3 regions of the Bacillus sp. DJP31 genome follow, and region 1 is predicted to be linked to each of the others. Evidence: riboswitches for the same ligand, from Rfam matches in the RefSeq annotation. Region 1 holds a riboswitch; each other region holds the start of a gene.
The links. A riboswitch is a leader RNA that binds a small molecule or an ion and turns the genes downstream of it on or off. The one in region 1 is predicted to bind S-adenosylmethionine.
Positions count from the first base shown of each region.

Region 2: linked by a shared signal. The riboswitch ahead of metK (methionine adenosyltransferase) and the one ahead of ACOI1C_RS19675 (PLP-dependent aspartate aminotransferase family protein) in region 1 are both predicted to bind S-adenosylmethionine.
Region 3: linked by a shared signal. The riboswitch ahead of mtnW (2,3-diketo-5-methylthiopentyl-1-phosphate enolase) and the one ahead of ACOI1C_RS19675 (PLP-dependent aspartate aminotransferase family protein) in region 1 are both predicted to bind S-adenosylmethionine.

Region 1 covers NZ_JBMERO010000032.1:17,457-25,342, forward strand. Annotated here, with positions in the region: gene metX (homoserine O-acetyltransferase MetX) at 1-773, shown strand, start outside; gene ACOI1C_RS19670 (homoserine dehydrogenase) at 770-2,083, shown strand; SAM riboswitch class I at 2,089-2,195, shown strand; gene ACOI1C_RS19675 (PLP-dependent aspartate aminotransferase family protein) at 2,266-4,059, shown strand; gene ACOI1C_RS19680 (aliphatic sulfonate ABC transporter substrate-binding protein) at 4,157-5,146, shown strand; gene ACOI1C_RS19685 (ABC transporter permease) at 5,163-6,017, shown strand; gene ACOI1C_RS19690 (ABC transporter ATP-binding protein) at 6,050-6,784, shown strand; gene acsA (acetate--CoA ligase) at 6,802-7,886, shown strand, end outside.
Region 2 covers NZ_JBMERO010000007.1:60,689-72,798, forward strand. Annotated here, with positions in the region: gene ACOI1C_RS08750 (hydrolase) at 6-320, shown strand; gene ytkD (RNA deprotection pyrophosphohydrolase) at 691-1,173, shown strand; gene ACOI1C_RS08760 (ABC transporter permease) at 1,230-2,039, opposite strand; gene ACOI1C_RS08765 (ABC transporter ATP-binding protein) at 2,023-2,796, opposite strand; gene ACOI1C_RS08770 (ABC transporter substrate-binding protein) at 2,811-3,806, opposite strand; gene ACOI1C_RS08775 (alpha/beta hydrolase family protein) at 4,435-5,217, shown strand; gene ACOI1C_RS08780 (DUF2584 domain-containing protein) at 5,243-5,485, shown strand; gene pckA (phosphoenolpyruvate carboxykinase (ATP)) at 5,626-7,212, opposite strand; SAM riboswitch class I at 7,603-7,712, shown strand; gene metK (methionine adenosyltransferase) at 7,944-9,143, shown strand; gene ACOI1C_RS08795 (glycosyltransferase family 4 protein) at 9,188-10,342, opposite strand; gene ACOI1C_RS08800 (phosphatase PAP2 family protein) at 10,360-10,914, opposite strand; gene ACOI1C_RS08805 (gamma carbonic anhydrase family protein) at 11,201-11,713, opposite strand; gene ACOI1C_RS08810 (alpha/beta hydrolase) at 11,955-12,110, shown strand, end outside.
Region 3 covers NZ_JBMERO010000008.1:104,921-117,030, reverse strand. Annotated here, with positions in the region: gene ACOI1C_RS09840 (carbon-nitrogen family hydrolase) at 1-532, opposite strand, end outside; gene ACOI1C_RS09835 (pyridoxal phosphate-dependent aminotransferase) at 713-1,885, shown strand; SAM riboswitch class I at 1,956-2,072, shown strand; gene mtnW (2,3-diketo-5-methylthiopentyl-1-phosphate enolase) at 2,157-3,383, shown strand; gene ACOI1C_RS09825 (2-hydroxy-3-keto-5-methylthiopentenyl-1-phosphate phosphatase) at 3,389-4,054, shown strand; gene ACOI1C_RS09820 (methylthioribulose 1-phosphate dehydratase) at 4,051-4,680, shown strand; gene ACOI1C_RS09815 (1,2-dihydroxy-3-keto-5-methylthiopentene dioxygenase) at 4,742-5,260, shown strand; gene ACOI1C_RS09810 (YkvA family protein) at 5,453-5,887, opposite strand; gene ACOI1C_RS09805 (aspartyl-phosphate phosphatase Spo0E family protein) at 6,187-6,447, shown strand; gene ACOI1C_RS09800 (ZIP family metal transporter) at 6,536-7,267, opposite strand; gene ACOI1C_RS09795 (GGDEF domain-containing protein) at 7,978-8,634, shown strand; gene ACOI1C_RS09790 (ATP-binding protein) at 8,746-10,233, opposite strand; gene ACOI1C_RS09785 (MarR family winged helix-turn-helix transcriptional regulator) at 10,487-10,927, shown strand; gene motB (flagellar motor protein MotB) at 11,028-11,792, opposite strand; gene motA (flagellar motor stator protein MotA) at 11,785-12,110, opposite strand, start outside.

The sequences.
Region 1 (7,886 bases):
GCCTTGATGGAAATGGGAATCCTTATAGATCTTCTTTTCCGTTTGTGACAGTTAGGGACATTGTGAACAGTCAATACCAAGCATTGGAAAAGTTGAATATCCATAAGGTTCATGCCATAATCGGTGGCTCACTTGGTGGTATGCAGGTCCTTGAATGGGGAATTCTTTATCCCGAATTTGCGAAGACTTTGTTTCCGCTAGCGACTTCTCCCTACTTGAGTGATTTTGGAATAGCCTATAATTCAATTGCGCGTTATGCCATAACAAATGATCCGCGGTGGCAAAATGGAGAATATGAGGCCAATCCAGAGCTTGGTCTAAGTATAGCAAGGATGATTGGAATGATCTCTTACCGTTCAGCAGACTTATTCAATCAAAGATTTTCAAGAGAGGAACGGGATGGCTGGGGTGATCATCATCTGGAAAGTTCGTATCAAATTGACTCCTATTTAAAGTATCAGGGTGAGAAATTCTTAAAAAGATTTGATGCGAATAGCTATTTATATTTACTCAAGGCAATGGACCACCACAATATTGGTCATGAACGAGGAGGCTGGAAGCAAGCTTTAAAAGAGATTCGCTCGAAGGTCATCGCGATTAGTTATAAGAGAGATATCATTTATTCTAGTGAATTATTGTCTGAGCTCTTGGAGGTTTGTCAGGAGAATAATCTATCCTCAAAGCATTATGAGGTAGAAACCGTTTTTGGTCATGATGGATTTTTAGTTGAATTTGAGAAGTGGGGACATCTAGTGGAGGGGGAGCTCGGGTGAAGTCAATTAAAGTAGTGCTTTTAGGGTTAGGAACCGTAGGGAAGGGATTATACGAAACAATCAATACCCATCAACAAAAGCTGCATGAGGCTACAGGTCTTCCAGTAGAAATCGTAGGAATCTTAGTCAAAGATGCAGATAAGCCTAGAGAAATCAAAGGGAACATTACAATAACGACTAGTGTTGAAGACTTGTTAGCACTCCAAGAGGTAGATATAGTCTTTGAAGCAATCGTCGGCATTGAGCCTGCCAATACGTATATTAAGAGATTCATTGAAAAAGGTAGCCATGTTATCAGTGCGAATAAGGAATTGCTGGCGCATAAAGGGAAAGAACTCTCTGAATATGCTTCTCTTCATCATCGGTTTCTTACTTTTGAAGCAGCTGTAGCGGGTGGTATTCCTCTTCTACGAACAATTATTCAACTCCTTCAGGTAAATGGCATTTTAAAAGTGGAAGCCATTTTGAACGGAACGAGTAATTATATTCTCTCGAAAATGAGGAAGGAAAAAGCTAACTTTGATGATGTTTTAAAAGAAGCCCAGGAGCTTGGGTACGCTGAAGCAGATCCTTCGAACGATGTTTTAGGAACAGATGCTTTTTATAAGCTCATGATATTAAGTAACCTTATTTATCAAGAGCAACCCAGTTGGGAGGATGCAGTTAAAATAGGTGTTAACCAAGTGTCGACAAGCGACCTATTGCTTGGAGAAAAGCTGGGACTTCGCTTAAAGCTACTGGCAACTTTGCAAATGCACAATGAAGAAATCACTGCTGAAGTCAAACCTACATTTGTTGGAGCAGAACATCCTTTATACAATGTTGAAGGTGTGAACAATGGAATTGTTATTACAACAGATTTAGTGGGAACAATTCTTTTACAAGGTCCTGGGGCAGGTTCAAAGGCAACAGCTAGTGCAATGATAGAGGACTTGGTTTATATTCGACAGCAAGAAAAACCTAAAACCGAGCATTCACGGTCAAGCTACCATACACAGAATCAGCATGATGGCGCTCCAACATCCGTTTGGTTAGCAGTTATCGAAGAGACTACTTCAAAAGCCTTAAAAAACAATTATTCTATCTCAAGTAAATTAGATAAGTTCAACACTAAGCTTTTGCAAAGAGATGTGGTCAAGAACGAAACTGGATATGTTATTGCTAGTCTGCTTCAAGGCAAGGAGGAGAATGTACTAAATTATTTGCAAACACTTAAGCAAGAAAAATTAAGATTTTACCCAGTTTCAACAACCGGCTTTTCCATTCAAAGCCACGAGCATACGCCTAACCTGTTACAAACCACAATTTAATAGTCTTCTTATCAAGAGAGGTAGAGGGACTGGCCCTTTGAAACCCGGCAACCATTACATTCCGTGTAACTGGTGCTAATTCCAGCAGAGTTTTAATTCTGAAAGATAGGAAGGGGAAATTTGCTTAGGCATCCTCTTCTTAGATAGGGTGTTTTTATTTTATAAAATAATGAAATGGGGAAATGACTATGACAAATCATTCATACGGTTTAGAAACATTATTACTACACGGAGGCCATGCGCCAGATCCTACAACGGGATCACGTGCTGTTCCAATTTATCAAACTTCTTCCTATGTTTTTCACAGTACGGAACATGCACAACGATTATTCTCATTAGATGAGCCAGGAAACATCTACTCTCGTATTGGGAATCCAACGGTCGATGTGCTAGAGAAAAGAATTGCTCTTTTGGAAGAAGGGGTAGCTGCTGTTGCGACATCTTCAGGTCAGGCAGCGATCACTTTAACCATCTTCAATCTGGCACATGCAGGTGACGAAATTGTTGCAGCTACTAACCTTTATGGTGGAACGTATAATTTGTTTGCCGTCACGTTGCCAAAGTACGGCATTAAAGTTCATTTTGTAGATCCAACAGATCCAGAGAATTTCAGAAAAGCCATTACACCAAATACAAAGGCTGTTTTTGCTGAAACAATTGGTAATCCAAGTTTACAAGTTTTAGATATTGAGGCAGTGGCAAATATTGCCCATGAAGCTGGTATTCCATTAATTGTGGATAGCACATTTGCATCACCATCCCTTTGCAAGCCAATCAAGTGGGGCGCAGATATTGTCATCCACTCTGCTACAAAATGGATTGGAGGACATGGTACTTCAGTTGGTGGTTTAGTTATTGATGGAGGTCGTTTTAATTGGAATAGCGAGAAATTCCCTGGCTTTACGGAACCAGACCCGAGCTACAATGGCCTTGTTTATGCGAATGACTTTGGAACATTAGCCTTTATAACCAAATTACGCGTTCAATTACTTAGAGATTTTGGATCATGCTTAAGTCCATTTAATGCTTTCTTAATTTTACAAGGATTAGAAACACTTCAGCTTCGTATGGAGAAACATACGAAAAATTCTCTAGAAGTGGCCAAATATTTAGCTCAGCATCCAGCCGTTGAATGGGTAACGTATCCAGGACTTGAATCACATCCTACACACAACTTGGCAAAAAAATACTTAACAGATGGAGACGGGGCTGTTGTTGTATTTGGAATAAAAGGTGGCAGAGAAGCAGGAAAGACCTTTATCGACTCGCTATCGTTATGGTCACATTTAGCGAATGTTGGAGATGCTCGTTCTCTCGTGATTCACCCAGCTTCAACCACTCATCAACAGCTGTCACCTGAACAATTAAAGAAATCAGGAGTTACAGAAGAGCTTGTTCGTTTATCAGTTGGACTTGAATCAGTTCGCGATTTGACGAATGATTTAAATCAAGCACTTATTAAAGCGACAGGAGTTTCAAAGGATGGAAAAAAAGAGATTGTCATTAATGACGAAGGAATCATTCGATGGGCATTAAATTCAGCAACAGAAAAAGTGGTGGTTGATGGCGTAGAGGAAACTAGAACAAAGAACATCGCCGTTGTTGGACTCAGTAGCAATCCATCTAGACCAAGTCACAGACTGGCTTTTAAAATGCAGAGACTTGGATATCGGATTATCCCAGTGAACCCTAGAGAAACAGAAGTTCTTGGTGAAAAAGCGTATCCGGATCTACGTTCTGTTCCTGAAAGTATTGATATCGTACAAATTTTTAGAAGCCCCGAAGCAGCCGTTGAGCTTGCTCGAGAAGCAGCGGAAGTCCAACCAAAGGTTTTCTGGCTTCAGGAAGGCGTTATCTCAGAACAAGCAGCAGAGATTGCTAAAGATGCTGGTCTAGAGGTTGTTCATAACCGCTGTACGTATAAAGAAGCCCAACGATTAAGAGGCACGATTGCAACATATGCTTGTGAGGTTTAAAGGATAAATCACATTTAGTTGAATTTACAGATTTTCAAAAAAACTAATAGGAGGGCCTTCAAACGAAGGCCCCTCTAAAAATAGGAGAGATTTTCAGATGAAATGGAAAAAATCGAGCATACTTGCAACTTTAATTCTGACTATTTCAATATGTTTACTAAGTGCTTGTGGATCGGCTGTGAGTGGAGATGCTAAGCCAAAAAAAATCCGCCTAGATTATGCGTTCTATTCACCTACTAGTCTAGTTTTAAAGGAATTCGGTTGGTTGGAAGAAGCCTTTAAAGAGGAAGGAATTGAAATCGAGTGGGTACAGAGTTTAGGCAGTAACAAGGCTCTTGAATTTTTAAATAGTAACAGTATTGATTTTGGTTCTACAGCTGGGGCAGCTGCTCTTATTGCTAAATCAAAATCAGCACCCATTGAATCGGTGTATATCTACTCAAAGCCAGAATGGACGGCACTTGTAGCTCAAGGTGGTTCAAGTATTACGTCCGTTGAAGACTTAAAAGGTAAAAAGGTAGCAGCTACTCTTGGAACGGATCCTTATATCTTTTTACTTCGTGCTCTAGATGAAGCTGGTTTGAAATCGACAGATGTAGAAATCGTAAACTTACAGCATGGAGACGGGGCAACAGCACTTTTATCAGGTCAGGTTGATGCTTGGGCAGGACTTGATCCTCATATGGCAAAGCTTGAAGTGGGAGAAGGAACGAGCTTTGTTTACCGAAACGCCGATCTTAATACGTATGGGACTTTGAATGCACGCTCAGAGTTTGCAGAAAAGTATCCAGCCTATGTCGAAAAGGTTATTGAATTATATGAAAAAGCAAGAACATGGACAGTGGAAAATCCAGAAGATGCAGCTAAAATTTTGGCGGAGCAAGCACAGTTAGATGAGGCAGTAGCAAAGTTACAACTGACTAGGAATGATTTCTCAAATCCAATTCCAGGATCTACACAAATCAAGGCCCTAAATGAAGCTGGAAAAGTCCTTCAAGCTGCGGGTGTTATTGATAAAAATGCTGATGTTGAAAAGCTAGTAAATGAATTAATTCAGCCTGCTTTTGCTGAGAAAGTAATTAAGTAGCTCAGGAGGTTAAAGGATGTCACAGCAGACAGAAAGCAATGTATTAAAACCCATCCGATCAACCTTTCGAATTGTCTTACCAATCAATAAAGTATTGATCACAACAAAGCACATAGCGATTGGAAGTGTGTTACCGATAAGTCTTATTATCATCTGGGAATTCTTAAGTAGATTAGGTGTACTTCCACCTAATCTACTGCCTGCACCAACCATTGTCCTGCAAAAAATCTATTCAATGATTGTTGATGGTAGCTTGTGGGGGCATATAGGTATTACGTTTTTTCGAGTCCTTGTTGGATTTATTATTGGTACAGTTGTAGCTGTTCTTTTTGGCTCAATTGTTGGTTTTTTTCGATTAGCGGAGCAAATCATTGATCCGTTGCTACAAGCGTTCAGATCTATCCCATCCCTCGCATGGGTTCCATTGTTTATCTTATGGCTCAGCATTGGAGAGACCTCTAAGATTACGCTCATTGCTGTCGGGGTATTTTTCCCCGTGTATTTAAATATCGTAAGCGGGGTAAAAGGAGTCGATCGAAAACTAATCGAGGTCGGGAAAATCTATGGCTTCTCGACCTTCCAGCTCATTCGGAAAATCATTTTACCTGCTTCTTTACCCTCGTTCCTAGTAGGAATCAGAAGTGGACTCGGCTTAGGTTGGATGTTTGTCGTCGCTGCTGAATTAATGGGAGCTAGCCAGGGGTTAGGATTCTTATTAGTTTTCGGACAAAATATGAGTTCACCTGACATGATCTTAGCGAGCATCCTGTTGTTCGCCTTACTCGGCAAGCTCTCTGATTGGATCTTAAAAACAATAGAAACAAAGGCTTTGCACTGGCAGGATAGCTTGTCAGGATCAGAGGGTCGATAGTTCAATTTAGTATAAAATGGGTGGTGAAATAAGTGCTACTAGCAGTAGAACGAGCAAGTAGAACCTTTGAAACTGGAAATATAGCATATCGCCATGTGAATTTTTCAGCAGCTAGTGGAGAAATTATTGGACTTCTCGGAACGAGCGGTTGCGGAAAGAGCACTCTGCTTCGAAACATTTCCGGTCTAGACACTCAGTATGAGGGGAAAATTCTTTTTCACGGTCGAGAAGCTCGTGAAGGTAAAGAAAATATCGGTTTCATGTTTCAAGAACCAAGGTTAATGCCATGGCTAACAGTGATTGAAAACGTTCTGTTTGGAGAAAGAAACGAAACCCAAAATCAACTGGAAAAGGCATTGAAAGTACTTGAACAGGTTGGATTAAAGGGATTTGAAAAGCTTTATCCAAAACAGCTTTCAGGAGGGATGGCTCAGCGTGTAGCTATTGCCCGAGCACTCATCACTTCACCAGAAGTGTTGCTGCTAGATGAGCCTTTTAGTGCTCTGGATGCCTTTACAAAGATGCAACTACAGGATTTATTAGTAACAGTTTGGAAACAAAGTCGTGCCACGATGCTACTCGTCACACATGATATTGACGAGGCTTTCTACCTCTGTGACCGATTACTTGTTTTTCGAGGGCAGCCAGGTGAACTTTGTGAGGAAATCATTATCTCCAAAGAGAGACCCCGTTCAAGAGCGGATCAAGAGCTAGCTAAACAAAAGGAATATATTCTCTCGATATTAGGTTTTAACCAAGCAAAGTAACAATAGGGAGGGCAACAATGAGTCAAGTACTTCTACCTAAAAATGAAACGTACAATCTATCAAACTATGAAGAAACATATAAAGATTTTAAGTGGGATTCTGTCCATCCTCATTTTAGCTGGTACACAACAAAAAAGGTGAATATGGCGTATGAGTGTATGGATCGTCATGTTGAAGATGGGTATGGAGAGAAGGTCGCACTGATCTATATTAACGGAGAGACAAAGGATACCTTAACTTTTTCAGAGTTAAAACAAAAGACTGATGAGTGGGCTCACATACTGAAATCACAAGAAGTTAAAAAAGGAGACCGTGTTTTTGTATTTCTACCCAAGCATCCAGATTGTTATATTGCTATATTAGCAGGTATAAAAATCGGAGCAGTTGTAGGTCCATTGTTTGAAGCTTTTATGGAGGAAGCCATTTATGACAGAATGTATGATTGTGAAGCTTCCGTCTTAATTACCCACTCCGACCTTCTTGACAGGGTCCCTTTAGACAGACTGCCCCATTTAAAGACGGTGCTCACAACAGATGACTCAGAACATCCTTTTGCAAAATCTATTTCTAACTTACTAGCTTCTACCCCAATTGTTGGAGGAATAACAGAATGGGTTGATTTAGATGATGGAATGATTATTCATTACACATCAGGCTCCACGGGCAAACCAAAGGGGGTCCTTCATGCACATCGTGTGATGATTCAGCAGTTTCAAACAGGGCGTTGGGTCCTTGATCTAAAAGAAGACGATGTGTATTGGTGCACGGCTCACCCAGGCTGGGTTACAGGAAGCTCTTATGGAATATTTGCTCCTTGGTTAAACCGTTCAACCATTGTGGTTCATGGAGGTAGATTTCAGGCAGAAGAATGGTTTCAAGTGATTGAAGATACTGGAGTGACTGTTTGGTACAGTGCTCCTACTGCTTTTCGATTGCTGATGGAAAAAACTCAGACTGTGAAAGAATACAATCTCTCGACCTTACGTCATATTTTAAGTGTGGGGGAGCCACTTAATCCTGAAGCAATTACATGGGGGAAAGAAGTCCTCGATCTACGTATCCATGATACATGGTGGATGACAGAGACGGGGGCTCAGCTCAT
Region 2 (12,110 bases), on a different contig from region 1:
GTAGGTTGAAAAAGACATATTACATTTCTCTTGGTAGTGGAGAGATATCTCAAATTAGCACGGCTTCTCCTTGGAATTACAAAATTGAAGCATCAGATGATGAAATTGTACAGCTGCGTGAATATTTTGATCAGATTTACTCCACAGACTGGCAAGGTTTTATGCGGGCCCACGTTCCATATGTAGAATACCACTGGGACCCAACAAATGACGCATACGATGAAACCATGCAAAAAGTATACGGACTAATCCATGAACTTGGCGATGAAGAAACAAAACAGCATATCACCAAAGAAGGATTATTAAAATTGGGCGAGTAGGTCACATTTGTGACCTTAGTTTTGTTTTAATCAATTTGCTTTGTTTGTATCTATGTACTAAGGTTTTTGTTTGTATCTTCCTTTTAATTTTTTCTTGGTCTTTGGACAGAGGCCTTCCATCGCTGAATATGCTTTAAGAGCCTGTTCAAAAAGGAGGACAAAAAGAGCAAAGAAGTTCAAGGAAGCGAAGTCTTGAGCACCGGAGCGTATGTTTTGTATACGTGAGGAGCGGAAAGACGAGCTGACGAAGAAATTCGAAGCTATTTTTGCCGGACTTTTTGAACATCCTCTTTAAAAGGTTTTAAATGTAGGTTTTAAATCTTTGTTATGTTATCATCGTTACAAATGCAAAAGATGGAGTTAGATAGTTATGCTTACCTTTATAGATCATTATAACAATGAAGTGTTCCTTTCCTTTTTGGATAATCCGTTTTCAGATCACCCTAAGCATGTTTGGGTTATTTGCCGTTTCGAAAATCAGTGGCTATTAACGTCTCATACACGTCGGGGACTTGAGTTTCCCGGAGGTAAGGTCGAAAAAGGTGAGAGCCCCGAGCAAGCGGCCATCCGAGAGGTTAAAGAGGAGACAGGTGGGGACGTTTCTACCATTCAATATATTGGCCAATATAAAGTGTCTGGCCGTGGAAAAACGATTATTAAAAACATTTATTTTGCCGAAATTGGTGCTGTTACGAAGCAACCTACCTACTACGAAACGAATGGTCCTGTGTTACTACCTGTTCTTCCTTTAAAGGTTGCACAAGACTCAAGGTTTAGTTTTATCATGAAGGACGATGTATTGACATATAGTCTTGAACATATCAAAAATCATGTAAAACCAGTCGCGTGGTAACAATGCTGTTTATGAAAGCTCTCACTTGTGAGAGCTTTTTTTGACCAGTTCTAATCCTACTGATGATGACGAATGATTTTCTTCTCTAGCCATTCAATACCTTTGTACATGATTGTTGCAAAAATGGCGACGAGCATTAAGCTTAGAAGAACAAGGGTGAAATTAAACACTTGGAAACCATAAACAATCATATATCCTAACCCCTTAGAGGAGACAAGAAACTCTCCGACAATAACGCCCACCCATGATAAGCCAACATTTACTTTAAGAGTTGAGATAATGGTTGGGAATGAAGCGGGGAAAATAACTTCTCTGAAACATTGAATTCTAGTTGCACCGAAAGTTTTTAGTACTTTTATATAATTGACATCTACTTCTTTAAAAGAGGTATAGATGACAAGTGTAGTAATGACAACGGAAATAATCACACCCATGGCAATAATGGATACAAAGCCAGGTCCAAGAGCAACGATTAAGATAGGACCTAAAGCTACCTTTGGAAGTGCATTAAAGATAACAAGATAAGGATCTACAATTTTTGAAAACATAGGCGACCACCATAAAATTGCTGCAATTACGGTGCCCATGACAGTTCCAAGGATAAATCCCAAGACGGTTTCGAATAAAGTAACGGATGTATGTCCAATTAAACTACCATCTGCTAGTTTAGAAAGAAATAAATCAAAGATTTTGGTTGGGCTACTAAATAACAAAGGATCAATCCAGTGTAGTTGACTGGATAGCTCCCACAACCCGAAAAACAGGATAAAGATAAGTAGTTGGTAGAAGCGGACCCACCTTTTCTCCTTGTTTAATGTCATTAAATACTGTTGATGTAAGAGGGATACATTACCTTCGGGTTTCAAGGGAGTCCAACTCCTTCCATATTGATTGGAATAATAAAGAATAAGCAGGGTGTTGCCTCGCATCAAAAGGCGATAGTTCACGTAGCTCCTGAGGCACCAGAAATGTCGTTGCAATTCTTCCAGGATTTGCTGCTAACAGGAAAATTCGATCACTCATCGCGATGGCTTCTCCGATATCATGTGTAACGAGAAGGGCTGTTTTATTAAATCCTTTTAATGTTGAAGAAACAAGGTTTTCTAGTCTTAGCTTCGTTTGATAGTCTAGTGCAGAAAAGGGCTCATCGAGCAATAGTATTTTAGGATCGGTCATTAAGGTTCGGATTAGTGCCACTCGTTGCCTCATTCCACCTGAAAGCTGATTAGGATATAGCTTTGCAACATCTTCTAAATCCATTTCCTTTAATAATTTTAAAGCTGTTTTCCTAATTTCATCAGAGAGCGTTCGAGTAATTGAAGGACCGAGTAATATGTTCTCTTCTATTGTTTTCCAAGGGAAGAGATAGTCTTGCTGAAGCATATAGCCTATTGTAGGATCAGTTTTTATCACCTTTTTTCCATCAATAATGACTTCTCCTTCAGAAGGTTGAATGAGACCTGCAATAATAGAGAGCAGGGTTGATTTGCCGCATCCACTTGGGCCAAGAAAGGAGACAAACTCCCCTTCCTCAACTGAAAGTGTAATATTTTCAATAGCTGTGGTCATCGATTTTTTTGTGAAATAGGTGTGATGAACCTGGTTGATCGTTAAAACATTCATGTTCCTCATCTCCTTTATTCTGAGATGATACTCTCCGCGATCTCAGTATTGACTAAGACGTTATGATCTACCTCTGTAGGAAGTTCTCCTGCTTCACTCATAATATCCTGTAGGTTATTCCATTCTTCTTCGTCTAAAATGGGATCTGTCGCATAAGAGCCTTGTTCCTTGTAGCGATCGATAACTGTCTCGATTAAGTTACTATCTGTATCCTCAAAGAAAGGTGCAATAGATTGGGCTATTTCTTTTGAAGAATGAGTCTCTACCCATTGTTGAGCTTTGTAAATCGCTCTTGTAAACTTTTCAACGACTTCTTTATTATCCTTTAGATAACTTTCTTTTGTCATAAAGGTTGTATAAGGTACATGACCTGATTCCTTCCCAAAGGAAGCAACAATGTGCCCTTTTCCTTCTTGTTCAAAAATACTGGCTGTTGGTTCAAACAACTGAACAAACTCTCCTGTACCTGAAGCATAAGCACTCGCGATATTTGCAAAATCGATGTTTTGAATAAGGTTTAAATCAGCTTGTGGGTCAATGCCATGCTTCTTTAAAACAAATTCACCAACCATTTGAGGCATGCCGCCTTTTCGTTGTCCTAGAAACGTGCTACCCTTTACTTGATCCCATGTGAAATTATCAATCTTTTCACGAGAAACTAAAAAGGTTCCATCTGTTTGAGTTAATTGAGCAAAATTGATAGCTGGATCACTTGAACCTTGTGCATATACATAGATTGACGTTTCTGAACCAACTAAGGCAATATCAATACCGTCTGAAAGCAAGGCAGTCATTGTTTTATCGCCACCAAATGTCCCTTGGAGGACAACTTCTAATCCTTCTTCTTCAAAAAAACCTTCAGACATGGCGACATACTGAGGAGCAAAAAAAATGGAGTGAGTGACTTCGCCGACCCGGACCTTTTGGACGCCACTTTGACCACAACCACTTACTAAAAGAAGGAACAGAACAGATAATAGAATGGCTATACCAATCTTATAGAAACGCATAGAAAAGACCTCCCTAAGAGTTAAATGTTAAGTAATTACTTACAATAGGATATGATGGTGAAAAAAATGTGTGAATGCCTATAGGGAAATCAATTTGGGTGGGCATACATAGGGGGTAGTTGGGTGGGGAGTGGGGAGAAGCATATTCGGGGAAGCAGGCCTCGGCACGAGACCAAGATAAAACCAAAACAAAACCAACCAAAAACCAAAACAAAACCAACCAAAAACTATAATTAAAACCCTATAATATTAATGCTCTTTTCTAAAATTTTTTCTTAGGTGGCTAAACTAACACAATAATTAGTTATTCACCTTTTAGGCTATTTTCTAAAAGAATGTTGTTTTTGTCATAGGTTTAAATAAGACAAACCCTTGATAAGAAAGTTGATTGGAACGGATATGCGATGACTCCTGCAGCCACGGCGGGACAGGTGAGACTTACGCATAGCGCCAAAGCGCTGAGGAGGCTCACCCGCCCGCCAAGCTAAAAAGCAAGCATCCTGGAGAGGAAATCAACCACTATGTGTATAACAATAAAGTTTGAGTAAACAGTTATTTTCTATCATTAACCTATGTATTGCGTTGTGTTAACCGTTTAAAAGAATGCTTAGATAACTGGAGGAATCTTATGGAAGATGGTACTTTGATTGAGATGCAGCGTTTTCCTTCACCAAGTCCGAGGATAGCTTTATATATTGTCACGTATTGGTGTCAGGGGTTAAAGATAAAGGGTTTGCTTGCTGAGCCTAAGGAGGAAGGGAGGTATGATGGGTTTCTTTATTTGAGGGGTGGTATTAAGAATGTAGGTAAGGTCCGTGTCGGAAGGATTGTTCAATTTGCTTCTGAGGGCTTTGTTGTCATGGCACCATTTTACCGAGGAAATCAAGGTGGGGAGGGCAATGAGGATTTTGCTGGAGAAGACCGATATGATGCAATTGCTTCGTTAGCTCTTCTAAGAAAGCATGATAAGGTTGATCAAAGTCGCATTCATGTGTTTGGTTTTTCTAGAGGAGGTGTGATGGCTTTAATCACTGGGATAAAAGACTCGAAAATAAGGTCGATTGTTTCCTGGGGCGGGGTATCTGATATGACTTTGACGTATGATGAGCGATTAGATTTGAGAAAAATGATGAAAAGAGTGATAGGTGGAACACCGACTAAAGTACCGGAGCAGTATAAAAGGAGAACGCCTTTATTCTACTTAGAAAATGTACAAGCTCCTGTCTTACTTATACATGGTGAAAAGGATCAGAATGTTTCCATTGAGCATTCCTATCGATTAGAAAAACGACTAAAGGAGTTAAGAATACCTGTTGAGTCCTGGTATTTTAAAGAGTATACACATTATTTCCCACCAGCAATTAACCGGAAAATTGTGCAGGATTTGACCAGTTGGATGAAGAAACAATAAAAACAAACTATTGGAGGTAAGAAAAATGGGAATGCCCCTAGAGTTAAATACAATGATTGTGACAAAAGGTTTGGAAAAGAGAGTAGAGGAAAATATGTTTACTCTTGAAAAGGAGGGATATCGCTTATATCCACTTGATATTCCACTAGAAGTAAAAAAGCAAAAGGACTCTGACACAAATGGCATTGCTATTATTAAGAAAGTAGTTATGATGAGTCAGAAAACGATAATTACATATGAATTGATTTCGCTTAATTCGACAAATTAATTTTTAAGGAAGATTTTTTTGAATTCCTTTTACAACAATAGGATCTTACCGTTTGACGGGGATTAAATCAAAAAGCCTGCATCAATGATTACTTAGTAATCTACGATACAGGCTTTTTGATTTAATCGTTATTGGTTTTGTTATTTTGTTGGTCCACCAAGTGAAACAATATCTTCATTGACATTTGAGAATTTTTTAAAGTTTTCTATAAACTTAGCTGCTAATTCAGTTGCTTTCATATGGTAAGCTTCTTTATCAGTCCAAGTTTGCTCAGGCTGTAGTACTTCATCAGGAACACCAGGAACGTGTAAAGGGACTTCAAGTCCAAAGGTCCCATCTTTAGCTGTTTCGACGTTGCTTAATTCTCCCTCTAAGGCAGCTTGAACCATGGCACGAGTGTAGCTAAGCTTCATTCGGCTTCCAACTCCATATTCTCCGCCAGTCCAACCTGTGTTAACGAGAAATACTTGTACATAATGCTCATCGATTTTCTTGCCAAGCATTTCAGCATAGACCGTTGCAGGAAGAGGTAAGAATGGTGATCCAAAGCAAGTGGAGAATGTTGCTTGTGGAGACGTGATTCCTCTTTCTGTACCTGCTAGTTTACTTGTATAACCACTTAAGAAGTGATACATTGCTTGCTCTTTCGTAAGTTTGCTGATTGGAGGAAGTACACCAAATGCATCTGCTGTTAAGAAGATGATTGTGTTCGGATTTCCAGCAATACTAGGTTCAATAATGTTGTCGATTGCCTGAATCGGATAGGCAGCACGAGTATTTTCAGTTAATGAAGTATCATCAAAATTTGGAGCTCTAGTTTGGTCGTCAATCATAACATTTTCGAGAACACTACCAAAGCGGATCGCATCAAAAATTTGAGGTTCCTTTTCTCGAGTTAAATTGATGCACTTCGCATAGCATCCACCTTCGATGTTAAATATACCAGAATTAGACCAGCCGTGCTCATCATCGCCAATAAGGCGTCTGTTTGCATCAGCAGATAATGTTGTTTTTCCTGTTCCAGATAAACCAAAAAATAAAGCAACATCACCTTCAGCACCAACATTAGCAGAACAATGCATAGGTAAAATGTTTGATTCTGGCAGTAAATAGTTCATAATAGAGAAAACAGATTTCTTAATTTCTCCTGCATATTCGGTACCACCAATTAAAACGATCTTTTGTTCAAATGATATAATGATAAATGTTTCCGATTTAGTTCCATCAACATTTGGATCCGCTTTGAAATTTGGAGCTGAAATGACGGTGAATCCTGACTCATGTGCTGCTAAATCCTTTTGAGTTGGACGAATAAATAGCTGATGGGCAAATAGATTATGCCAAGCATATTCATTGATAACTTGTATGGGTAGGCGATGCTTTTCATCAGCACCAGCAAATCCTTTAAAAACGAATAGCTCGTTTTTTTCCATTAAGTACGTTAATACCTTTTTATATAGGCGATTGAAAGCTTCTTCTGAAATCGGTTGGTTGACAGTGCCCCAAGCAATCTTATCTTTAATTGAAGCTTCTTCTACAATAAATTTGTCTTTAGGAGAGCGCCCTGTATATTTTCCCGTCGTTGCACGAACAGCTCCAGTAGATGTAAGCTCTCCCTCGTTTCTTGAGAGTACCTTTTCCACTAACTGTGAAACAGATAAGTTTGTATAAATGTTTTGTCCGCTTAATAAACCATTTAAGTTGATTGAAGTATCAACAGAATTCATTTTCATAACCTGCCTTTTACGATTTTTTTCTATTAATCTAACAATAATCGAAATTAAATGATTACTTCTTCAATTAGTATAACATATTTAAAGCAATAGTCTATACTAATCTATATTTTTGTGCTCATTATAGTTTTAATATCCCCTTTTACTGCAGGTTACAGTAATCAATGTTTATTCTAGCTGAATTTAAGCTTAAACCCACACTGATTTAACCAAGTTTCATAAAATGGAAATGAGATTAAAAAATGGGATCTTCATAACAGCAGCCCATATATTTTATAAATCTAAATGAACAAATATAGTTGTGTGAAATTATTCGAGTAACCTCTTCTCTTTTTGTTGACATCTTTCGACCTCATACGTTATGATATGAGCCGAACGGATACTCTCTTATCCCGAGTCGGTGAAGGGAACAGGCCCAATGAAACCCAGCAACCATCATTTTATGATAAGGTGCTAACCTGTTGCAAGGCGCAAGTAGCCTTGAACGATAAGAGCAAAGGCGAATGAACGTATACCCTTTCCTCTAATATAAGGAAGGTTTTTTTTATGTTCATTTTAGTAAAGCCTAATCATTGAGCTAAATCGTAAAAAAAGAACTCCTTAATAAAATTATGTTTTATTAAGAATAATAAGAGAATGAGTACCGTATCTGACAAGATTTCAGAGATAAGAAAAGATTCACGTAGACCTTATTTCTGAAGTTAACAATGGGAGGAACAAATTAGATGTCAAAAAATCGCCGTTTATTTACGTCTGAGTCTGTAACAGAAGGGCATCCAGACAAAATTTGTGATCAGATTTCAGATTCAATTCTTGATGCAATTCTTGCAAAGGATCCAAATGCTCGTGTTGCATGTGAAACATCGGTTACAACAGGATTAGTATTAGTTGCGGGTGAAATTACTACATCTACTTATGTAGATATTCCGAAAATTGTTCGTGGAACGATTAGAGATATTGGTTATACACGTGCAAAATACGGATTTGATGCTGAAACGTGTGCAGTGCTTACATCTATCGATGAGCAGTCAGCAGATATCGCAATGGGAGTTGACCAAGCATTAGAATCACGTGAAGGTCAAATGTCAGATGAACAAATTGATTCAATTGGTGCTGGTGACCAAGGTCTTATGTTTGGATATGCTTGTAACGAAACGAAAGAATTAATGCCATTACCGATTTCTTTAGCTCATAAATTGGCTCGTCGTTTAACAGAAGTTCGTAAAGAGGATATTCTACCTTACCTTCGCCCTGATGGAAAGACACAAGTAACTGTAGAATACGATGAAAACAATATTCCAGTTCGTATTGATACGATCGTTATCTCAACACAGCATCATCCAGAAATTTCGAACGAGCAAATTAGTCGAAACCTAAAAGAACATGTGATCAATACAGTTGTACCGAAAGAATTAATTGATGAGGATACAAAGTACTTCATTAATCCAACAGGTCGTTTCGTTATTGGTGGTCCTCAAGGGGATGCTGGATTAACAGGTCGTAAAATCATTGTTGATACGTATGGTGGATATGCACGTCACGGTGGCGGAGCATTTTCAGGTAAGGATCCAACAAAAGTTGACCGTTCAGCGGCATATGCTGCTCGTTATGTAGCTAAAAACATCGTGGCAGCAGGACTAGCTGACAAGGCAGAAGTGCAATTGGCTTATGCAATTGGGGTAGCGCAGCCTGTTTCCATCTCGGTTGATACATTTGGCACGGGTACTGTTTCTGAGGATCTTCTAGTAGATTTAATCCGAAGTAATTTTGACCTACGCCCAGCGGGAATCATCAATATGTTAAACCTTCGTCGTCCCATTTATAAGCAAACAGCTGCTTATGGTCACTTCGGTCGTACAGATATTGATTTACCATGGGAACGTACTGACAAAGCTTCAGATTTGAAAGCTCAAGCAGCACAATAATAAGTAAAAGGCTATCACCTTGAATGAGGTGATAGCCTTTTTAATTAAATAATTTTTGCGTATTTGGTTTCTTTAGATTCATGAATGGCCATTTCATATTCGTCTAGAAGATTATTGAAAATTGCACTCCAGGTTTGAGTCATGGAGTAGACTCTCGCTTCCGTACTCATATGAGTCCTTTTTTCATTATTTTCAAGTAGGTCCACGATCGCTTCTACAAATGATTCAACCTTTTTCGGCTCACAGAGAATGCCCGTTTTTCCTTGCCTAATAATGTTTTTTACCCCACCTGAATTTGCACCTACAACTGGAGTTCCACATGCAAGTGCCTCTAACACTACGTTTCCGAAGGTTTCCGTTGGTGATGGAAAAACAAACAAATCAGAAGCTGCATATACCTCAGATAATTCTTTTCCGTTTAGATAGCCTGTGAAGGTTACGTTACTTGGTGTTTCTCTTTGCATATCTAGCTTAGATGGACCGTCACCAACTACAAGCCAGCGAACATTTTTTTGAAGATTTGGAGGCAAGGCTTTCATTGTTTCTAGAAGTGTTTGAACATCTTTTTCGGGAGCAAGTCTTCCAACATAGGATAATACATACTTTTCTTTGATTTTATATTTTTCTCTCACCTTTGTAGAATGTTCATTTGGTTTATAAAGGGCAGAGTCTACACCACGACTCCAAATATGGAGATCTGTAAATCCGTGACGCTTTAATTGTTCTTTCGTCTCTTGTGAAGGGACAAAGGTTTTAAGAAAAGATCGGTGAAACCATCTCATGTATTTCCAAAGTATAGGCGATAAAAATTGAAGGTCGTAATACTCCAAGTACTGATCAAAATCAGTATGATAAGAGCCTACTAGCGGAATGTTTAGTTTTTTTGCATAATGAATTCCACAAAGTCCCACATTAAAGGGCGTAGCTACATGAATGATATCAGGTTGAAACTGTTGTAGCTGACTTTTTACGTGAAGCATATTTGGTAAGGCTAATCGACATTCAGGATATAGAAAAAAAGGCAGGCTCGTAAACCGATGAATATGGGTAGAAAATAATTCTTCGTCTTTTGTACAATCTGGAGCAAACACCTTGTATTCAATCTCTTGCTGTTCTAAATAATCCGTGAAGCGTTTAAGCGTTCTTGCTACTCCATTTACTTGTGGTGCAAACGTATCTGTAAAGATCGCAATCTTCACCCTAACCCCTCCAAAATTTAAAGGATAGTTAATCCAGTAAACAACTGTTGTAAAAAAGCAAGAGAAGTAATTCCAGTGATGGTGCCCAATATGCTACCAGCCATGACATCAGATGGGTAATGAAGCCCAAGATACATTCTGGATATTCCAATACTAAAGGCTAACGGCAATAGGACAATACCTAGCAATGGCATCCAAAAAATATATGGGATAACTACAGAGAAGATAGCCGTAGTATGTCCTGATGGAAAGGAGTGATCTTTTAAAGGATTGACTGTAACATTCGCTTGTTCTAATGCTAAATAAGGTCTTCGTCTTGGATAAAACTTCTTCACAAGTGCTACTGGAATATGACTTAGGAGTAGAGAAAGTGCACTAGCAAGTCCAACATATCTATTTGTAGTAGGCGATAAAATAATAAGAATTAGGACAGACAGAATAGTAAAGGTTGCACCACCTAAGTGGGTGATTGAGCGGAAATAGAAGTTAAGGGCCTTTCGATCAAAATGACGGTTCACACTTCGGAAGATATGACATTCAAAATCATATAAATTTGCTATTATTTTTGTCATCATTCACCTAGCCCCTTTTGTAAACTAATTATGTCTGTTCTAATCTTTTAGAGAATTGAAGAAAGAACCAATCGTGCGTTATGATTAATTTGAAACATTGTTAGCCATACTACTTGGCCTAACTTAACTAAGTTTTTTTGAATAGTAAACTCTATACTTCCATTTTAAGGTGTAAATATTTAGGGAATACTAAGGAAATGTAAAAGTAATGAGAAATTATATAATTTTTTTTTACAATATTTTTAAGAATATTGTAAAAATAGAACAATAGGATGAAAAATCATCCTTATTCTTGAATGGATTTGTAGTACTGACCTTTTTCAACATATTCTCTTCTAATTCGTTCCATATCTAAAATATCCTCTTTATTTAGTTCACGAATTACTTTTGCCGGTCTTCCATATGCCATGCAGTTTGGGGGAATGATTTTACCTGGTGGGACAAGACTTCCAGCCCCAATAAAGGAACCTTCGCCGATTTCTGCTCCATCTAGTATGATAGAGCCCATCCCAATTAGTGCACCTTTGCGAATGGTTGAACTGTGCAGCAATACTTGATGACCTACAGTAACATCATCTTCAAGGATAAGGTGCTTGTTTGGACTTTGGTGTAGAACACAATTGTCTTGAACATTGACTCGATTACCGATAACAGTTGGCGACACGTCTCCTCTGATAACCGTGTTGAACCAGATGCTACTATATTCACCAATCTTTACATCGCCAGTAATCGTGACATAGTCAGCAATAAATGCAGTTTCCGAAATGGTCGGTACTATATGTTTATAAGGTAATATCATTTTTTATTTCCCCTTTTTACAGTATTTAGTGATATTGTAACAAAATATAGAACACTCTGTTAAGTATGGTTTTTTTCTACATTCAGTTCTTTCCATTTTAAACAAGTAGATCATAAGTAAAAATAACTTTACATGGGTAAAACAAATGAACAGACCATTCATTATTAATTAAAAGTTGTTTCAGTACAATGAATACTTGTGTATTTCAAAGATATGATTTTAAATAGCGAGGAGTGATAGTATGTGGAGATGGGAAGCGGAGAATGCAAAGGCTGTAATAATAATGGTTCATGGGGCATCAGAGCACCACGGTCGTTATAAATGGTTAATTGAAATGTGGAGAACTGAGGGCTACCATGTTCTGATGGGGGACTTACCAGGCCAAGGTACAACTTCA
Region 3 (12,110 bases), on a different contig from region 1:
CAAGGCGAGGGAGAGGCCATTCGGCAACGACAAATAAAAGTTCCGCCCCAACCAATGCATGCTTTCTAATCCACTCGGGGAAACGAATATCATAACAAATAAAACCAGCGCATTTTAATTCACCTATCTGAAACATTCCATCGACATGCCCTGGATTTAAATAGACATGCTCATCCATTAATTTAAAAAGATGTAGCTTGCTATATTCACCAACAACTTCACCTTTGTTATCTACGATGAACATAGTATTGTATACACCTTCGTTTGTTTTTTTGGCAATTGAACCGCCAACGATGTGTACATGGTTCTCTTTTGCAAGCTGACATAAGAAGTCTTTTGTTTGCTGCCCGTCCTCGTCAGCAATGTCATCAAGTCTAGTTAAATCATACCCAGTAGTCCAAAGTTCCGGAAGAACAATAATATCTGGTTTTTGAAGGAGGGCTTCCTCTATTTTTTTCTCGACTTGTTGAAAATTTTTGTCGGGATTCCCAAAAGAGATATCGAATTGGATACAGCTTATTTTTATGCTCATGTTTTATCTACTCCTTACAAAATAACTTTACAAGTTGTCACTAACAATATATTATTTTTGACTAGAAATACAATAAGAAAATTCTACATTTACTGCTCTGCTAAAAAAAATACTATTCATTTACTTTCCATTCGTGCGAATGAAAGTATAGCTTCTCTACTATGATTTAAGGAGTTTGAAATGAGAACATTCAAGCAGTCTGAAATACTTAAAAGTCTACCCACTCAATTTTTTGCTACACTTGTAAGTAAGGTAAATAAAGTCATGGAGCAAGGCTATGATGTTATTAACCTGGGTCAAGGTAATCCTGATCAGCCAACACCTGAACATATTGTAACGTCATTAAGAGAAGCAGCTGCCAACCCACAATACCATAAATATTCACCGTTTCGAGGACAACAATTTTTAAAAGAGGCGGCTGTAACCTTTTATAAACGAGAATACGGAGTGAACTTAGACCCAGATAAAGAAGTGGCCATCCTTTTTGGTGGAAAAGCAGGACTTGTTGAAGTACCTCAGTGCTTATTAAATCCAGGGGATCTCGCATTAGTACCGGATCCTGGTTATCCTGATTACTGGTCAGGGGTAGAACTTGCAAGAGGAAAGATGGAGTTTATGCCCTTAAAGGCTGAAAATGACTTTTTACCTGATTATAACGAGATTGACCAAGCGGTGTTAGAAAAGGCAAAATTAATGTTTTTAAATTACCCAAATAATCCGACCGGGGCAATTGCTACAAAGGAATTCTTTGAAGAAACTGTTCAGTTATGCAAAGATAATAACATTTGTGTGGTTCATGATTTTGCCTATGGAGCAATAGGATTTGATGGAAAGAAGCCGATAAGCTTTCTTGAAATAGAGGGTGCAAAGGATATTGGAATTGAAATTTATACCCTTTCTAAAACCTACAATATGGCTGGCTGGAGAATTGGATTTGCAGTGGGGAATGAAAGTGTAATTGAATCTATAAATCTCCTCCAGGATCATATGTATGTAAGTTTGTTTGGTGGGATACAAGTTGCTGCTGCAACTGCTTTATTATCTCCACAGAATTGTGTAGATGAATTAGTCGATCGTTATGAAGCTAGACGTAATACGTTTATTGAAGGGTTGAAGGGCATAGGCTGGGATGTTGATGCACCCTCAGGTTCGTTTTTTGCTTGGCTTCCGGTTCCAAAAGGATTTACATCTGTGAGTTTCTCAGATTACTTACTTGAGGAAGCTCATGTTGTAGTAGCTCCAGGAATTGGATTTGGTCCATACGGAGAAGGCTTTGTCAGGGTTGGACTTTTGTCTGATGAAGATAGGTTGCTTGAGGCAGTGAATCGGATAAAAGCCTTGAACATATTTTAGGATTGACAAAAATCCCTCAAGCTGTCATAATCCAAATTAATTTGATTAAGATTTAATAATTAAATAGTATTTCTTATTAAGAGTAGGCGGAGGGACTAGCCCGATGAAGCCCGGCAACCGATTTATCTATACACAGTCTAGATAAGCACGGTGCTAATTCTTGCAGCTATGCGCTGAGAGATAAGGAGACGGTGAATTTAAACGATACCCTCTTCTTATTGAAGAGGTTTTTTTCATTTAAAATGTTTTTTTATAAATTGAGGTGTTGAAATTGACAAGAATAAAAGCTACTTATCTCATACATGACGCAAAAAACGATTTATCCAAAAAAGCAGAAGGTATTGCCCTTGGTTTGACGATTGGATCGTGGACCGACCTTCCAAAACTCCAGCAGGAACAGTTGAAAAGGCATAAAGGAGAAGTTCTTTCCATACAAGAGCTCGAGGATAGTCAAAAGGCTAACCAATATTTTGGAAAGAAACTAAAACGTGGAATAGTTACAATCTCCTATCCGATAGAAAATTTTTCACTCGATATCCCAGCTATTTTGACAACTGTGTTTGGGAAGCTATCTCTCGATGGAGAAGTTAAATTAGTAGATTTGGATTTTTCTGCTGAAGTAAAGAGTGCTATGCCTGGTCCAAAATTTGGAATCGAGGGTATTCGTTCAAAGCTCGGTGTCTTTAACAGACCATTAGTGATGAGTATTTTTAAAGGTGTACTTGGTAGAGATATTCACTACCTAAAAGATCAACTTAAGGAACAAGTTTTAGGTGGCGTGGATCTAGTGAAGGATGATGAGATCCTTTTTGATAACCCACTCACTCCTTTTGAGAATAGAATTGAAATCGGTAAAAATGTGCTAAACGAAGTTTTTGAGACAACTGGCCATCGAGCCCTTTATGCTGTGAATTTATCGGGGCGTACGTTTGAATTAAGAGAGAAAGCAAGAAGAGCTAGAGAACTTGGTGCTGATTGTTTATTGTTTAATGTATTTGCTTATGGAATGGATGTTTTACAAGCATTGGTTGAGGATCCAGAAATCGATTTACCCATCATGGCTCATCCAGCAGTAAGTGGAGCCATCACACCATCAGAGTTTTATGGTATACAAAATCCGTTGTTGCTAGGAAAGCTATTGAGATATGCGGGTGCTGATTTTTCACTGTTTCCTTCTCCTTACGGAAGTGTAGCGCTAAAGCGAGAAGAAGCACTTGGAATTGCGGCTGAACTGACTATAAACGAATTGTTCAAGAAGACTTTTCCAGTGCCTTCTGCTGGTATTCATCCTGGTTTGGTTCCATTTTTGGTCAAAGATTTTGGAATTGATTCTGTCATTAATGCTGGTGGCGGAGTACATGGTCATCCAGACGGAGCGATAGGCGGGGGGAAAGCTTTCCGAGAAGCAGTCGATGCAGTAGTTGAAGGTCGTTCTTTAGAGGATGCGGCACAAGAGCATGAGTCTTTGAAAAAGGCGCTTCATTTATGGGGGATGTAAGAAGCATGAAGCAACCAATCATCTTTTGTGATTTTGATGGAACGATTACCGAAACCGATAATATTATTTCTTTAATGAAAAAGTTCGCACCGTCTGAATGGCTGGAAGTTAAGGATCAAATTCTTTCTCAAGACATTTCAATTCAAGAAGGGGTTGGGAGATTATTCGGTTTACTTTCATCAAATCTTAAAGAAGATCTTATTGGGTTTTTAAAAGAAACGGTGATGATCAGAGAGGGCTTTTCTAAGTTTGTTCAGTATACAAGGGATGAAGAAATTCCACTTTACATAGTGAGCGGTGGGATAGATTTTTTTGTTTATCCATTATTGGAAGGGCTGATTGAACGGGAATATATTTATTGCAATGGTTCAAATTTTTCTCTTGAGACCATTCAAATTCTTTGGCCAAATGAATGCGATGAAAACTGCTCAAATGGTTGTGGATGCTGTAAGCCATCTATTATGAATAAATTAGCAGGACCCGATGAACATATTATCGTAATTGGCGATTCGATCACAGATTTTCAAGCCGCTAAAATGGCCCATACAGTGTTTGCTCGTGACTTCCTAATTGAAAAAATGGATGAATTGGAAAAACCGTATCATTCGTTTGAGACGTTTTATGATGTCATTGAAACGCTAAAGCAAAAAAAATCAGAGGTGGATGTGTGAGTAATTTTAATGATAGATGGAATGTACTTGCTGATATTAAGGACGAACTAGCATGGCGGGATTGGTTTCCTGCAACCAGTGGGAATTTGTCCATTAAAGTGTCCAACGATCCCCTAACTTTCTTAGTAACGGCAAGTGGCAAGGATAAACGGAAACGAACAGGTGAAGATTTTTTACTAGTAGATGAGTTCGGGTTACCGATTGGAGAGACAAACCTTAAGCCATCTGCTGAGACATTGCTTCATGTTGAGGTATATAAACGAAGCTATGCAGGCTGCTGTCTTCATGTCCATACAGTCGATAATAACGTCATTTCAGATTTGTTCTACTCCAGTGGGGAGATTGTGTTTCAAAAGCAGGAAATCATCAAGGCATTTGGACTATGGGATGAGGATTCGACATTCACGGTACCAATTATCTATAATCATGCGAACATTCCAACATTAGTAGAAGAATTTATACCAAATATAAAAGAAGATGCAGGTGCAGTGCTTATACAAAATCATGGAATTACAGTTTGGGGAAGAACCCCTCAAGAGGCAAAACGATACTTAGAAGCCTGTGAATTCCTATTTACCTATACATTAAAAATATTAACCTTAAAGCAAGTATTAACAGCAACTTAACACATTAAAGCAGCAGATACTTTAATGCATAGATAGTATGAATTTAAGGGAGGAATGAAAGATGGCAACTATTCGTATTCATGGGAGTAACGAGGTAATTGAGGACCAAGGTAATGTAGCTGCATTTTTGGAGAGTAATGAGGTTATTTATGAGCAGTGGGATATTACGAAACTACCTTCTGACTTGAATGAAAACTATCAGCTTTCTGATGAACAAAAGCAAGCTATCTTAGAGGCATTCCATACTGAAATTGAAGATATTTCAAAAAGAAGAGGCTATGAAGCAGCTGATGTTATTGCTTTATCAGAGTTGACGCCAAATCTAGATCAACTATTACAAAACTTTAAGCGTGAGCATCTTCACACAGATGATGAAGTACGTTTTATTGTGAGTGGTCATGGTATTTTTATTATTAAGGGGAAGGATGATGTATTCTTTGATGTCAGACTAAATCCAGGAGACTTAATTTCTGTACCAGAGAATGTTGTTCACTATTTCACGTTACAAGAAGATCGAAAAGTTGTGGCCGTGAGGATCTTTGTAACTACCGAAGGCTGGGTTCCAATTTACAAAGATTAATGAGGCGAATGCATAAAAAAGTAGGGAACTTTTCATAACGAAAAGTTCCTATTAAATTTAGACCTTCCGCTCCAATCACCTTATTTATAAATGGGTTGCTTTTCCTATTAAAAAACAACAATCTTTTAGAAAAGTGTCTTAATTAAAAAACATATATTAGCATAAGCCAGAGTGATATACTTTACGCACTTCTTATAAAGTTGAATTGGGATTTGTTTCTTGGATGGATGTTTCGTTTGATTTCCAAATCTTATATTGATTTAAATCCTTTTCAATTTGCTTAAAAATAAAGGCAATTATTGCGGCATCATCAATCAGTCCAACCCCAATAAAAATGTCCGGAATTACATCGGTTGGAACGACAAAGTAAAGTATCCCCACGACAATCATCGTTAATGTTTTGTAAGGGATTTGACGATACTCTCCTGAGATCCAATCATGATAGGCATCTAATAATAGCAATAATTGATCTCGGAAGGTTTGTATTCGTCCTTTTTCAGAATTAGTTTTCTTACTGGCTTCCTTCCACAGTTCCTTTGCTTTATGCCGATCCTTAATATATTCAAGAGCTTTTCGCTTATATTTGGTTACAGTAGTCTTTGATTGTCCATCCCTATCCTTTTCCACCCTAATCCCTCCTATGATACGAATACATTTCTACATCTAGTTTACCATTAAAGCATAAAATTCATAAGATATGTGTACCACAAAGCGATATACGACAAGAATCTACAAAAAACCAAAAATCCTACTATGAATGAGGAATCTATCGCAATAAAACACTGAATTCGTCACATTCTTTTAAAAAAATGTTCGAGAAATTTGTCTAATTTTGCAATTCTATTTACATATATAGTAGAATTTGTAATAATGCTTATACAGGAATAAAAGTTTCATGCATTAGATGGGTAAAGGGGGGGAATGTGTTGGCGGCTAATACAGGTCTAGATATAAATGTGCTGCTTAGAGAGATAGATAAAAAGAGAGAAATGATGATAACAACAGCATTGGCAACTAGTTTCACAAGTGAGGAAACAATAAAATGTAGCCAAGAACTAGATCTGATGATTAACCAATATCAACGTTTTAATCTGATAGAAAAAAGAACGGGTATATATGGTGCTATTATGAGTGTCCTCGCTTTGTTTGTTTTAAATCCCTATCGAATGATAAATAAAATTAGATAACTTACAATTAAAGCCCATTAGAAAATGTTTACATGTTAAAACATTTTCTAATGGGCTTTCCTGTAGTAGTTAGTTGTAAATCGATGAATTAGAATAGTTGAAGCAAAGCGACCATAAGTAATAAGCCAAAAATGAATGAATAGGTAGCAAATTGCTCATTTCCGTCACCATGACTTTCAGGAATTAATTCTTTGTAAATGATAAATAACATGGCCCCAGCAGCAAATGCCAGTCCATATGGCACAAGAAATGAAACGAAGGACGTTAACATAAAACCGATTATTCCACTAACGATTTCAATGGCTCCTGTTAAAGTGGCAATAATAAATGCTCTGAACTTACTAATCTTCTGTTGTATTAAAAATAAGGCAACTAAAAAGCCCTCTGGAGCATTTTGTAGTCCGATAGCGAAAGCAATCATGTTTCCTGTTTCAGATGCATCAGAGGCGTAGCTAACTCCTACAGAAAGACCTTCTGGAATATTATGTAGAGTAATTGCAGCAATAATTAGCAATGCTTTTTGATCAAATTCAAGACCCTTGCGAGTATGCCCAAGATCAATATGAGGTATATTCTTTTCAAGTAAGGTTAGTACGAAAACTCCGAGTAATAATCCAATTGTAAGTTGAAATAATCCACCGCTTAGTAAGGCTTCAGGTATTAAGCTCATAGTAGAGGCCGCCATCATTATTCCAGCAGTAAAAGCAAGTAAAATGTCTCTCCATCTATGGGTTACTTGCCTCTGTAAAAATAGAATGGGTAAAGCCCCAACTCCAGTAGCGAGCGAAGACAATATACTCCCAATCAGCAATTCTTTCATAATAATCTCACCTTTACAAACATTTTACTTACAATTATAGTCCTGTCTAGCGGTAAAGTACAATCCGGGTCAATAATGATGGATACTTAAGCTAAGTCGAAAAATAGTAGATTAAAGCTTTGCTCCACTATATATTGAATGATATTCGTCATTTTTCTGTAAAAATCTCCAATCTCGTTTACTTTCCTTTGGTCAAATAATAGAATAAACCCATATTATAAGTCGGTGCCTAAGGTGGACCAAATGTTGAAGAACAAGACAGTTTGAACCCATGCTCAATCATATTCTAAAAGAAAACTTCTATTCTATCACTACTAATTGGATACTCTTTTTTCTCATAATTTTTTTCCTAGACTCAAGAGCGGGAAAAAATATAAACTGGAAAATTCACGCAATTTATTTTCCATTTATGCCTTACCATTTATTACGGTTCTTATCGTCATAAAGCAGGCCATCCATCAAACATCACAGCATATAAAAGTGGAAAATGGAAAGTTCTCCATTTCAAATGAATTTAGGCAAGGCATAGCTATTCTTCCAGATAGTATATACCAGTTACAAAGAAGTAATAGTGGTGATATTGTCTTTTTTTATCTAGAGGGGGGTAATAGTGCAGAGGCACTAGGAATTGCAAAAGAAAAAATAAGGTAAACGAGTAAAAGACATTGTGACAAAGGAAATATTTGAATCCATAATCTTACCTTTAGAACTTGCCCTTTTTAGGAAATGTTGTTGAATTTCAAATTCGAACCGATGCGCATGTTTTTGAGCATTATATAAAGACTATTTATGATCCACTTACGAATCGAATTAGTGAAATTAGTGAATACGGAATTGATGTTACATTAAAAGAGCTTACGGTAAAGCGAATGAAAAGCTTAACTGATTATGACCAATTGAACGGCTTATTCAACCGAGAGAAATACTCTCAAATGGTTGAAAGGTTTATAAAAGATGATGAAGAATATAAACAAATTTCACTTTTGTTAATTGACCTTGATGATTTTAAGCATGTTAACGATACACTCGGTCATTCTTTTGGGGACCAGCTCTTAATCCAAGCCTCAAATAGGTTAAAACATTTTTTTCCTGATCAACTTTTATTTTGGCTAGGGGGGGATGAGTTTGCTGTTTTATTTACCTCACCAATCTCTAGGGACCAAATTATTCAAAATGCTCAGCAGATTGAGGATCGATGGTTAAAGCATCTTCCTTTATTCCTTAATGTCAGAGACCTCGTTTTGTATAATGTGTTTCATAAAAAGATGGATATTGCGAATGCCAGCGAGCGTTTGTTGGCCCTATTAAGTGAAATAAAGTCGAGAATCCTCACTCAAGAGTCTATTATAGATTTCTGCAAGCTCTAAAATGAAAAGCCGTCATTAATCAATTTATTAATTGGCGGCTTTTCTTCGATTAAAACTTTTTATATGATTTTCTCATGAATAGAGCCTGATTAATAATCAACTATTCGGGAATTATTCCGCTGGAAAGAGAACCTTTACTTCAGTTCCTACAGTTAACTCGCTGTGAATGGAAATTTCACCTCCATACATAGTTACAATTCGTTTACAGACAACTAGTCCTAGTCCAGTTCCAGTCTCTTTCAATGTGAAAAAGGGATCGAAAATTTTATTTACTAATTCTCGAGGGATTCCTACTCCCGTATCTTTAATTGAAATAGAACAGTAATGATCAACTTTTTTAATAGAAATAGCAATATTGCCACCATTTTTCATGGCCTCTAGAGCGTTCTTTGTAATATTTAAAATGACCTGCTTTACGTGATCCTTAGCACAATAAATCATCATTGATTGCTCGTCCATTTCGAGAGAAAGCTGGATATTATATAAATTTGCTTCTGACTGAATGAGCGGTAACAGCTCATTCATAATATGCTTTATATCATTTAGGGAGTGAATATCTGCGATGGGATTTCCGAGTACTAAAAATTCACTAACAATCTCATTTATTCTTGATATTTCCTGTTGAATCACTTCAAAATAAAAACGATCTTCTTTATCCTTGTATTTCTCACTTAGTAATTGAACCAGTCCTTTTATCCCTGTTAATGGATTACGAATTTCATGGGCAGAACTAGCAGCTAATTGACCAACTATCTCAAGCTTTTGACTTTCATTTTGCAATTTCTCATATTTAGCATTTTTTCGTAAAACCATATATTTATTTAAGAGATAAATTGTATTGGTTATGAAAAGAAAGATAGAAGAATATTTAAATATAGTCCAAAAAAGCCAAGTAATAGAGTGTTCATTCACTCCAACTTGAATATTCCATGGTGCATTTCTAAGAATGGTTTCAACGTATACTTGGTTACTTCCCTTAAATACATTTTCTGTTTCAAATATGATCTGGTTGTAGCCATTAAGCACTTTTATGCCTTCATCAGGAGTTAGAACACGCATTATATTCTGAATGTAATCCACTCTAATATTTACGAGTAATAATCCAATTGTTTTTTCATTCTTGTCTATAATGGGAGTGACCATTGTGACAAGCTCTCCTCCAGTTGTGTGATTCTTAATTAAAGGAGATATTTTTGTTTCCTTTGCAACAATTGCGGATTGAACATAATTATTATCTAAGATATTTACTGGTCCTATCGGAGAGGATCCTATTTGCACGTTTCCTTGTGAATCTGCAAAATAAAAGCCAAAATAAAGTGGGCTCTCTTGATTGCTCTCCTCTAAAATTCTTCGGATTTCATCTGTTTGAAGAAATTCCTTTGTAGCAAGTACTTTCGCAAGCATCTCTAAACTAGCTTTTGTTTTTCCAAGCAATTGATCTAATTGATCTCTGTAAACACTAGCTGTTTGCTTGGCCTCCGCTTGAAGAACAAGTTTTTTTTCCTGTAACTCTGAGTAAACGAAATAAGAACTAATAATAATAGAAGGAAGTAAGACTACTCCTATGTAAAATAAGATTGAAGTCCATGTAGATTTCACTCAAAATGTCTCCCTTGATGAATAGATTGATAGTTTAATTATATACTATGTAATTTTCATATCCTAGTATTCAAAGCGTTAATGGTTCGATAAAATATTTATAAAATGTAAAAATATGTATAGTCATACATTCGTAAGCGTATCGTTTAGAGACATGAACAATCATTTCTTTTTTTATTGACAAAACTGAAGACAGTTTAGTATTATTATCTTTAATTCAAGATAATTCAAATTGATAAGGATTTGGTTTTTTATGGATACTAGAAAAGATATAGATGCATCCCTTAAGTTATTTGTTGTATTGTCTCGTGCCTATCGAAGTGTAGGGGATAGTGCGAATAAGTCTATTCAACGTTTTGGATTAAATCCTACCGAGTTTGCTGTTCTTGAGCTGTTATTTAACAAAGGAGATACTCCACTTCAGCAAATTGGAGGCAAAATTTTAATTGCAAGTGGAAGTATTACTTATGTTGTAGATAAGCTTGAGAAGAAAGGTTTACTTCTTCGTAAGCAGTGTTCAAAAGATAGAAGAGTAACGTATGCGTCTCTTACAGATGAGGGTATTTTGACTATGGAGAAAATTTTTCCCGAACATGAAAGATTTATTAATCAAATTCAATCTTCTTTATCTTTTGAAGAGAAGGAATCATTAATTACCCTTCTAAAAAAATTAGGGTATGGTGCGCGAGGATAGTTCATTAGCTTACAGAATATAGTAAACCTGGAGATATACAATATTTATAGGAATCACATAGAAAAAGAGGCTTCACTTGTTTAGTGAAAGCCTCTTTTTCTTATTGTTGATCTTTTAATTCATTTGGTAAGACAAGTACTTCGACACGACGGTTTTTTCCACGACCTTCTGGCGTGTCATTCGTATCAATTGGCTGAAATTCACCAAAACCTTTGGCACTTAGTTTTCGAACATCCAGTTTTTCATTTTCAAGTACAATTTTCATGAAATTTACTGCCCGCATCACACTTAAGTGCCAATTGGAGTCAAATTGAGGATTACTAATGGGCACATTATCCGTATGACCACTGATAACGATGTTTCTAGGAGGATCAGAAACTAGCAATTCGGAAATCTCCATAGCTAATGTTTGGTCTTTTATACGAACTATTGCTTTTCCAGGATCAAAAAGAACATCATCTAAAACTGTAATGAGTAAGCCTTCATCCGTTAAAACGGTTTTTAATTTGGTATTTAAATTCTTCGCTTCTATTTTTGTATTAATTCTCTTTTGCAACTCTTCTAATTCAATTTTCTCTTGTTGCTCAAAGTCTGGATTTTCATTCTGCTCATTTTTTGCATCTTCAACATTTGCAGATTGAGGTTGTTCCTCTGGAAGAGGGCTAGGGAAATCCATAATCCCTGTTCCCCCACTCATAGCACTACTCATGGATTTGGCAATTTGCTGAAACTTTTGGGCATCAACAGAACTAGCAGCAAATAGAACAATAAAAAGTGCTAGTAATAACGTAAGTAAATCAGCATATGGAATTAACCAGGTCTCATCTATATGTTCTTCATGATGATGCTTTTTTTTTCTACTCATCTTGCTTACCGCCTTGAGAAGCAAAGAATTTTTCGCGTTCATAGTTTGGAAGATAGCTAGCAAGTTTCTGTTCTAGCATTGTTGGAGATTGACCATCTAGTACTGACAAAACTCCTTCAATCATCACGCGTTTTACATGTGCCTCTTCCTTAGATTTTCGTTTAAGCTTGTTTGCAAAAGGATGCCACAATACATAACCCGTAAAAATCCCAAGAAGTGTAGCAACGAAAGCCGCTGCAATAGCTTGTCCAAGCGCATCAATATCTGCCATATTTCCTAATGCAGCGATTAGACCGACAACTGCTCCTAATACACCAA